2 regions of the Ornithinimicrobium avium genome follow, and region 1 is predicted to be linked to the other one. Evidence: predicted binding sites of a transcription regulator. Region 1 holds the regulator's gene; the other holds the start of a gene.
What was found. The regulator HspR, encoded in region 1, represses chaperone genes until heat shock. The targets are predictions, from matches to a motif close to AAGTTGAGTCNNNNNGACTCAACTT.
Positions count from the first base shown of each region.

Region 1 (4,409 bases):
GGTCGGCCTTCTGCGGCCTGCGCCGCGGCGAAGAACTCCTCCTGCGGCAGCGCCTCGCCGAACCAGACCACCCCCGGACGCACGGCGGCACCGCAGACCTCGCAGCTGGGCGGCTCGAGGTGGGCGACCGGCTCGTCCACCTGGGGGTATGCCGCACCGCTGGGTCGCCCGCACTCCGCGCACCGCAGCGCGAAGAGACTCCCGTGCACGTGGGCCAGCACCTGCGCGCCCGCGCGCTCGTGCAGGTCGTCGACGTTCTGGGTGGCGATGCGCAGTTGGGTCCCCGGCCGCTGCTGCCAGTCGGCGAGCGCGCGGTGGCCGGCGTTGGGCTCGGCACGGCGGACGAGGCCGGCGCGCCAGGCGTACCAGGCCCAGACCTGCCCGGGGTCCTCCTCCCAGGCCGACGGCGTGGCCAGCTCGGCGGGGTCGAAGCGCTCCCACAGCCCGACCTGGGCGTCCCGGAAGGTGGGCACCCCCGACTCGGCCGACATCCCTGCGCCGGTGAGCACGCAGACCCGCTGCGCACGGCGGACCAGCTCCAGCGCCCGGCCCGGGACGGGGGCGGCGGGTGGCTGGCTCATGACGCCCATCCTGGCAGGTCGGCCGGCCCGGGCATGATGGTGGCCATGCCAGCTTCTGCAACGGTCGCCGCCGTGGTGTTCGACCTGGACGGCGTGCTCACCGACACCGAGACGATCTGGGACGAGGTCCGACGGGGACTGGCGGCCGACGACGGCGTGCCGTGGCCGAAGGGCGCCACCGAGGCGATGATGGGCATGTCCACGCCGGAGTGGTCGGAGTTCATGGCGACCACGGTCGGGGTGGACGGAGACGCGGAGACGGTGGCGGCCCGGACGGTCGGGGCGATGGCCGCGCGCTACCGCGCGCACCTGCCCACCCTGCCGGGTGCGCAGGCTGCCGTCCGCCGGATGGCCGCGCGCTGGCCGGTGGGCCTGACGTCCTCGTCGCCGCGACGCCTGATCGACACGACGCTGGCCACGCTCGGACTCACCGGGCACGTCCGCGCGTCCGTGTCGACCGAGGAGGTGGCGAGGGGCAAGCCCGCCCCTGACGGCTATCTGCGCACGTGCGAGCTGCTCGGGGTCGCGCCGTCGCGGGCCGTGGCGATCGAGGACTCCTCGAACGGGCTGCGCTCGGCGGCGGCTGCCGGGATGCGGGTGATCGCCGTGCCGCACGAGGCGTTACCGCCCGCGGCGGACGCGCTCGCGCTCGCCGACGTCCGGGTCGGCTCCCTCGACGAGGTCACGGTCGAGCTCGTCGAGAATCTGGGGGCCTAGGCGACCGCGGAGGGTCACGCGCCGTGGTGCAGGTGGTCCTGCGTCCGTCGCGCCGGGACCGTGGGCGCGTGCACGTAGTGCATCGACCCCTTGTGGGGCTCGCGGAAGAAGAGGAAGAACCACGCGAACCACAGGGGCACGAAGACCAGCATCAACGGGCCGAGAAACATCGGGCCGACAGGAACTGCCATGGGCATCATGGACCTCCGTCCACCAGCCACCTCAGCTCTGCACCAGCTCTGCACCGCAGGACCGCGGCGGACATGATCGGTACGTCTACTAGAACGCTGTCCTGCCCCGGACTGTTCCGCCTGGCCGGGCCTGGCCAGGATGCTCGAGCGCGCGTTGACGCTGGGCACTCCGGGAGGGAGCTCCGGACGGGTGCAGGCCTGCCGCAGATCGCGCGGCTTGCGTGCGGCCGCGCTCAGTCGCCGAACGGCCAACCGGCCGGGCGCCACAGCGTCAGGGCGGTCCCCCCGCCCCGGGCCACCGGCCGGGTGCCGGCGCGCAGCGCCACGACCTCGCCGGAGCGGCCGGCGGCGAAGACCCGCGGCGCGCGGCCGACGGCCTCCCGCAGCGAGTGGTTCTCGGCGGTGAGCTCGGCCAGACGGGTGCGCATCGCCTCGACCTGCGTCTCGAGCTCGAGGATGCGCTGGATCCCGGCCAGGCTCACCCCCTCGCCGGAGAGCCGCTGCACCTCGCGCAGGCGGTCGATGTCCCGGGAGGAGTAGCGACGACCTCCCCCGCGCGTGCGCGAGGGCGTGACCAGGCCCAGCCGGTCGTACTGGCGCAGGGTCTGCGCGTGCATGCCGGCCAGCTCGGCCGCCACCGAGATCACGTAGACCGGCGTGTCCCGGTCGGGCCGCGCGATCAAGGACGCGCCCTCGCCATGAGCTCGGCGCGCGGGTCGGTGCTCCCGTCCTCCTCACGGAGGGTCTCGACGGCCTCGCGGGCCTTGTCGGAGAGCCGCTGCGGCACCACGACCTGGACCTTGGCCAGCAGGTCGCCGGTGCCCTTCCTGGCCTTGATGCCACGACCCTTGACCCGCAGCACCCGCCCGGAGGGCGTGCCGGGGGCGATCTTGACCTTGACGGTGCCGCCGTCGAGCGTCGGCACCGGGACGGTCGCGCCCAGCGCCGCCTCCGCGAAGGTGACGGGCAGGTCGAGGGTGAGGTTGTCGCCCTCGCGGCCGAAGACGGGGTGCGGACGGACGGCGACGTGCAGGATGAGGTCGCCGGGCTCGCCGCCCGGGACGGGTGCGGGCTCGCCCTTGCCGCGCAGGCGGATCTTCTGCCCGTCCTTGACGCCGGCCGGGATGCGTGTGGTGATGCGTCCGCCGTCCGGCTTGCTCAGGGTGACGGTCTCGCCGCTCGCCGCGGCGTGGAAGTCGAGCGTCGTGCTCGCCTCCACGTCGTGGCCGCGGGCGCCGCCGCGCGGGCCGTGGCCGCCCCCGGCGAAACCGCCCGGGAAGCCCTGCCCGCCCTGCTGCTGGAAACCTCCGGCGCCGCCGAAGGCGCCGAGCAGGTCCTCGAGGTCGATGCCCCCGGCGTTGCCTCCGGTGCTGAAGCGGACGTTGCGGGCCCCGCCGCCGCCTCCGCCGAACATCTGGGCGAAGACGTCCTCGAAACCGCCGGCCCCGGCCCCGCCGGGTCCTCCGGCGGTGAACCGGGCGCCGCCGCCCATAGCGCGGACGGCGTCGTACTGCTGGCGCTGCTCGGGGTCGGAGAGCACCGCGTAGGCCTCACCGATGTCCTTGAACTTCTTCTCCGCGGCGGTGTCGCCCGGCTTGGCGTCGGGATGCCACTGGCGGGCGAGCTTGCGGTAGGTCTTCTTCAGGGTCTTCTCGTCGACGTCCTTGGGGACGCCGAGGATCGCGTAGAAGTCCTTCTCCATCCAGTCCTGGCTGACCATGGGTCCTCACCTCCTCCTGGGGTGCTGCGTGGTGGTCCGACGGTATGCGGTGGGGCCGGCGGGCGGCCGGCCCCACCGCGTGGCTCGGGGCACGTGCGGAGCGTTCAGGCCGGGTCGGCGACCGCCACGCGAGCGGCGCGCACGACCTTGTCGTTGACGACGAACCCGGGCTGCATCACCTGCACGACCGTCATCTCGGTGGTGCCCTCCGGCAGCTCCACGCCGGGGGCGTCGGCGGGCATGTGCATGAGCGCCTCGTGGACGTTCGGGTCGAAGATCTCGCCGACCGCGCCGACCTGCTTGACGCCGAAGCGTTCCAGGGTCTGCCCGAGCTTGTCGGCGATCGCCGCGAACGGCGTCCCCTCGGCAAGGTCGCCGTGCTCCCGCGCCCAGTGGATGTCGTCCATCACCGGGAGCAGCGCCTCCACGACGCTTGAGGTGGCCCGGTCCCGGTCGCCCTCGCGCTCCCGCTGGGTGCGGTTGCGGAAGTTGACGAACTCGGCCTGCATCCGGCGCATCTCCTCCAGCCGCTCGGCGGCCAGGGCGGTGTCCGGGTGCGGCTCGTCCTCGGGCCCGGCGGGGGGACCGCCGGCGGGGGTGGCCTCCTGCGTGGAGGAACCCTGGGGGGCGTCCGCCGAGGGTTGCTGGCCCTCGGGGCGGCGCACCTGCCCCGTCTCCGGGTCGATGAGCCTGCGGTCCCTGATGACGGGCCCCGACCCGGGGCGCTCCTCGTCGGGAGCGCCCCCGGGCTGGGTGCCGTGGATGTCGGTCACTTGGTCTCCTCGTCGTCGACCACCTCGGCGTCGACCACGTCGTCGTCATTGCCGCCGGCGGCCGCGTTCGGGTCGATGTCCGCCGCGCCGGTGGCGTCGGCGAAACCGGCACCCGCACCGGCGCCCTCGGCGCCCTGCTGGGCGTACATGGCCGAGCCCATCTTCTGGCTCTCGGTGGAGAGAGTCTCCATCTTGGCGTTGATGTCCTCGATCGTGGCGCCGGAGTCAGCCTTGAGCGCGTCCTTGAGGTCGCTCAGCGCGGTGTCGACCGGGCCACGGGCGTCGGCCGGGACCTTGTCGCCGGAGTCGGCGAGGAACTTCTCGGTCGAGTAGACCAGCTGCTCGGCGGTGTTGCGGGTCTCGGTCTCCTCCTTGCGCTTCTTGTCCTCCTCCGCGTGCGCCTCGGCGTCCTTGACCATCCGCTCGA
Region 1 is NZ_CP031229.1:3,065,281-3,069,689, reverse strand. Features, by position in the region: gene DV701_RS13955 (SIR2 family NAD-dependent protein deacylase) at 1-581, opposite strand, end outside; gene DV701_RS13950 (HAD family hydrolase) at 627-1,298, shown strand; gene DV701_RS13945 (hypothetical protein) at 1,313-1,489, opposite strand; gene DV701_RS13940 (heat shock protein transcriptional repressor HspR) at 1,723-2,169, opposite strand; gene DV701_RS13935 (DnaJ C-terminal domain-containing protein) at 2,169-3,209, opposite strand; gene DV701_RS18875 (nucleotide exchange factor GrpE) at 3,314-3,982, opposite strand; gene dnaK (molecular chaperone DnaK) at 3,979-4,409, opposite strand, start outside.

Region 2 (4,409 bases), 140 kb from region 1:
ACCTGCGCCAGGCCGTGCAGCTCCGGCAGCGCCACCGCGATGTCCCGGCCGGAGCGGGTGAGCAGCCGCAGGCGGCTGTCGGCCGCGTCCGCGAGCAGCCGGATGCCGTCCCACTTGATCTCGTGCACCCAGGCCGGTCCGGCGGGCGGGCCGGTGCGCAGGTCGCCAGGAGTGGCCAGCATGGGTCGCATTGGTCCATCCTTGACCAATGCGAGCGATCTGGAAGGGTGCGGTCTCCTTCGGGCTGGTCAACGTGCCCGTGCGCCTCTACTCGGCCACGGAGAACCACGACATCAGCCTGCACCAGGTGCGCGCCAGCGACGGCAGCCGGATCCGCTACAAGCGGGTGGCCCAGGCCGACGGTGAGGAGGTCCCCTACAAGGAGATCGCCAAGGCCTACGAGACCGAGGACGGGCGGACGGTGGTCCTCACCGACGAGGACCTGGCCTCCCTGCCCAACCGGTCGAGCAAGGAGATCGAGGTCGAGAGGTTCGTCCCGGCGGCCCAGATCGACCCGATCCTCTACGACAAGGCCTACTTCATCGAGCCGGACGCCATGGGGGCCAAGGCCTACGGACTGCTGAGGGAGGCGCTGCGCGAGTCCGACCGGGTCGCGGTCGTCACGGTCTCGGTGCGCACGCGGATGACGATGGCGGTGCTGCGGGTGATGGACGACGCGATCCTGCTGCAGACCCTGCTGTGGCCCGACGAGGTGCGCGACGCCGCCCGGCTCGACAACCTCGACCAGGTCAGCGAGCCGAAGAAGGCCGAGAAGCAGATGGCCCAGATGCTCGTGGAATCGATGGCCGGCGACTTCGAGCCCGAGGGCCACGTCGACGACTTCAAGGAGGCTCTCGACGCCCTCGTCGCCAGGAAGATCGAGGGCGGCGACGTCACCGAGGCGCCCGAGGCCGAGGAGGAGGCCGAGTCCGGGGAGGTCGTCGACCTGCTCGCCGCCCTGCAGCGCTCGGTCGACCGGGCCAAGAAGGGTCGCGGGGCGAAGGCCGACGACGAGTCCGGCGACGACCCAGCCTCGGAGCGCCCGAGTAAGCCGGCCGCCAAGAAGGCCGCGCCGAAGGAGTCCGCTGCGAAGAAGACCGCTGCGAAGAAGACCGCTGCGAAGAAGACCGAGGCGAAGAGGGCGACGGCCAGCAAGACCACGGCCAAGAAGGCCGGCTGAGCGGCTCAGGGCGCGGTGGTCTGCGCCGCATCCTCCTCGACGGCCAGCTTGGGGCTGCAGCCGACGCTCTGGTCCAGCGCCTTGGCCGTCTCGGTGACCGCCCGCTCGAGATGCTCGGTGGCCCCGGCGCCGGTCTGCCCGAAGGACTCGGCGACCAGCGCGTAGGGGATCTTGTCGCCGGCGTCGTCGGACTGCGGGTCCTTGCACATCGTCAGGCCGGTGACCAGGCCCGGGGAGACGAAGGAGACGCCGAGGTGGTCGGGGCCGGGCTCCACGCCCTCCGCGCCCTCGGCCCGGGCCCGTGCGTCGGCCCACGCGCCCTCTCCCAGGTGGATCGACAGCTCGATGACCGGCTCCTGCTCGCCCTTGCCACCGACGAGCACGTCGCAGACCCAGCTGTCCTCGGTGTCCTCGGTGACCAGCATGCGGGTCGTCTGCGGGGCCGAGCCGTTGGCGAGCTCGACGGCGGTCGGGCTGACGTAGTTGCACATCCAGCCCTGGTTGCCGGCGGTGCCCTCGAGCCCGTCGTCACTGGTCACGGCCGCCTCGTCGGAGGTGGGTGCAGGCTCCGGCCCGCCGGAGGTGCAGGCTCCCAGGACGAGGGCGAGACCGGCGGCGGTGGTGGCGACGGTGAGGGTGCGGGTGTGCATGGGCGCCGATGGTAGGGGGTGGGGCTGGGGATCTCCTAGGCGGAGCCGTTATGCCAGGGGCGAACACGGCACACCCGTGGAACACAGGCGACGCTCGGCGACGTTGAGGCAGGCAGACGCAACGTAGAGTGGATGCACGCCCGCGCGCACGTGGGCACCCAGGTGCAGCTCGAACGACCCGCGTGCCACGAAGTCAAGGAGTGACGATGTTCGAAAGGTTCACCGACCGCGCCAGGCGGGTGGTGGTGCTCGCGCAGGAAGAGGCGCGGCTGCTCAACCACAACTACATCGGGACCGAGCACCTGCTGCTCGGCCTGATCCACGAGGGCGAGGGCGTGGCGGCCAAGGCCCTGGAGTCCCTGGACATCTCGCTGGACGCGGTGCGCCAGCAGGTCCAGGAGATCATCGGCCAGGGCCAGCAGAGCCCGACCGGACACATCCCCTTCACCCCCCGGGCCAAGAAGGTCCTCGAGCTGTCCCTGCGCGAGGGCCTGCAGCTGGGGCACAACTACATCGGCACCGAGCACCTGCTGCTCGGTCTCATCCGTGAGGGCGAGGGCGTGGCCGCCCAGGTGCTGGTCAAGCTCGGCGCCGACCTCAACCGGGTCCGCCAGCAGGTCATCCAGCTGCTCTCCGGCTACCAGGGCAAGGAGACCGCCAGCGCGGGCGTGGGCCCCAGCGGCGGCCCCGAGGGCCAGCAGGCCGGATCGCTGGTCCTGGACCAGTTCGGCCGCAACCTGACGCAGGCCGCACGCGAGGGCAAGCTCGACCCGGTCATCGGCAGGCAGGCCGAGATCGAGCGGGTCATGCAGATCCTCTCCCGGCGCACCAAGAACAACCCGGTGCTGATCGGGGAGCCCGGCGTCGGCAAGACCGCCGTCGTGGAGGGCCTGGCCCAGGACATCGTCCGCGGCGAGGTGCCCGAGACGCTGAAGGAGAAGCAGCTCTACACCCTGGACCTCGGCGCGCTCGTCGCCGGCAGCCGCTACCGCGGCGACTTCGAGGAGCGGCTGAAGAAGGTCCTCAAGGAGATCCGCACCCGCGGCGACATCATCCTGTTCATCGACGAGATCCACACCCTCGTCGGTGCCGGTGCCGCCGAGGGCGCCATCGACGCGGCGAGCATCCTCAAGCCGATGCTGGCCCGCGGCGAGCTGCAGACGATCGGCGCGACCACGCTGGACGAGTACCGCAAGCACATCGAGAAGGACGCCGCGCTGGAGCGTCGTTTCCAGCCGATCCAGGTCCAGGAGCCCACCCTGGCCCACGCGATCGAGATCCTCAAGGGGCTGCGCGACCGCTACGAGGCGCACCACCGCGTCTCGATCACCGACGCGGCCCTGGTGGCGGCGGCCACCATGGCCGACCGCTACATCAACGACCGCTTCCTGCCGGACAAGGCGATCGACCTGATCGACGAGGCGGGCGCGCGGCTGCGCATCCGCCGGATGACCGCGCCGCCGGACCTGCGCGAGTTCGACGAGAAGATCTCGCACACCAAGCGCGAGAAGGAGTCCGCGATCGACGCGCAGGACTTCGAGAAGGCGGCCCGGCTGCGCGACGAGGAGCACAAGCTCACCCAGGCGCGCACCGAGCGGGAGAAGGAGTGGAAGAACGGCGACCTGGACGTCGTCGCCGAGGTCGACGAGGAGCTGATCGCCGAGGTCCTCGCCGCGGCCACCGGCATCCCGGTCTTCAAGCTGACCGAGGAGGAGTCCAGCCGGCTGCTCAACATGGAGGACGAGCTGCACAAGCGGATCATCGGGATGGACGACGCCATCGGCGCGCTGTCCCAGGCCATCCGCCGCACCCGCGCCGGCCTGAAGGACCCCCGCCGTCCGGGCGGCTCGTTCATCTTCGCCGGCCCGACCGGCGTCGGCAAGACCGAGCTGGCCAAGGCCCTGGCGGAGTTCCTCTTCGGCGACGAGGACTCGCTCATCACCCTGGACATGTCCGAGTACTCCGAGAAGCACACCGTCTCCCGGATGTTCGGCTCGCCCCCCGGCTACGTCGGCTACGAGGAGGGCGGCCAGCTGACCGAGAAGGTCCGCCGCCGGCCGTTCTCCGTGGTGCTCTTCGACGAGATCGAGAAGGCCCACCCGGACATCTTCAACAGCCTGCTGCAGATCCTGGAGGACGGTCGCCTGACCGACGCCCAGGGCCGGGTCGTGGACTTCAAGAACACCGTCATCATCATGACGACCAACCTGGGCACGCGGGACATCTCCAAGGGTGTCACGCTCGGCTTCTCGGCAGGCCCGGACAGCCGCAGCGACTACGAGCGGATGAAGCACAAGGTGGAGGACGAGCTCAAGCAGCACTTCCGCCCCGAGTTCCTCAACCGGGTGGACGAGACCGTCGTCTTCCCGCAGCTCACGCAGGACGAGATCGTCCAGATCGTGGACCTGATGGTCGCCCGGCTCGACGAGCGGCTCAAGGACAAGGACATGGCCATCGAGCTCACGCCCGCGGCCAAGGCGCTGCTCGCCAAGAAGGGCTACGACCCCGTCCTGGGCGCGCGGCCGCTGCGCCGCGCGATCCAGCGCGAGATCGAGGACCAGCTCTCCGAGAAGATCCTC
Region 2 is NZ_CP031229.1:3,200,507-3,204,915, forward strand. Features, by position in the region: gene DV701_RS14630 (ATP-dependent DNA ligase) at 1-191, opposite strand, end outside; gene ku (non-homologous end joining protein Ku) at 209-1,180, shown strand; gene DV701_RS14640 (hypothetical protein) at 1,186-1,830, opposite strand; gene DV701_RS14645 (ATP-dependent Clp protease ATP-binding subunit) at 2,037-4,409, shown strand, end outside.
Region 2: DV701_RS14645 (ATP-dependent Clp protease ATP-binding subunit) is a predicted target of HspR. The motif match lies at 1,931-1,955, and genes of this name have one in related genera.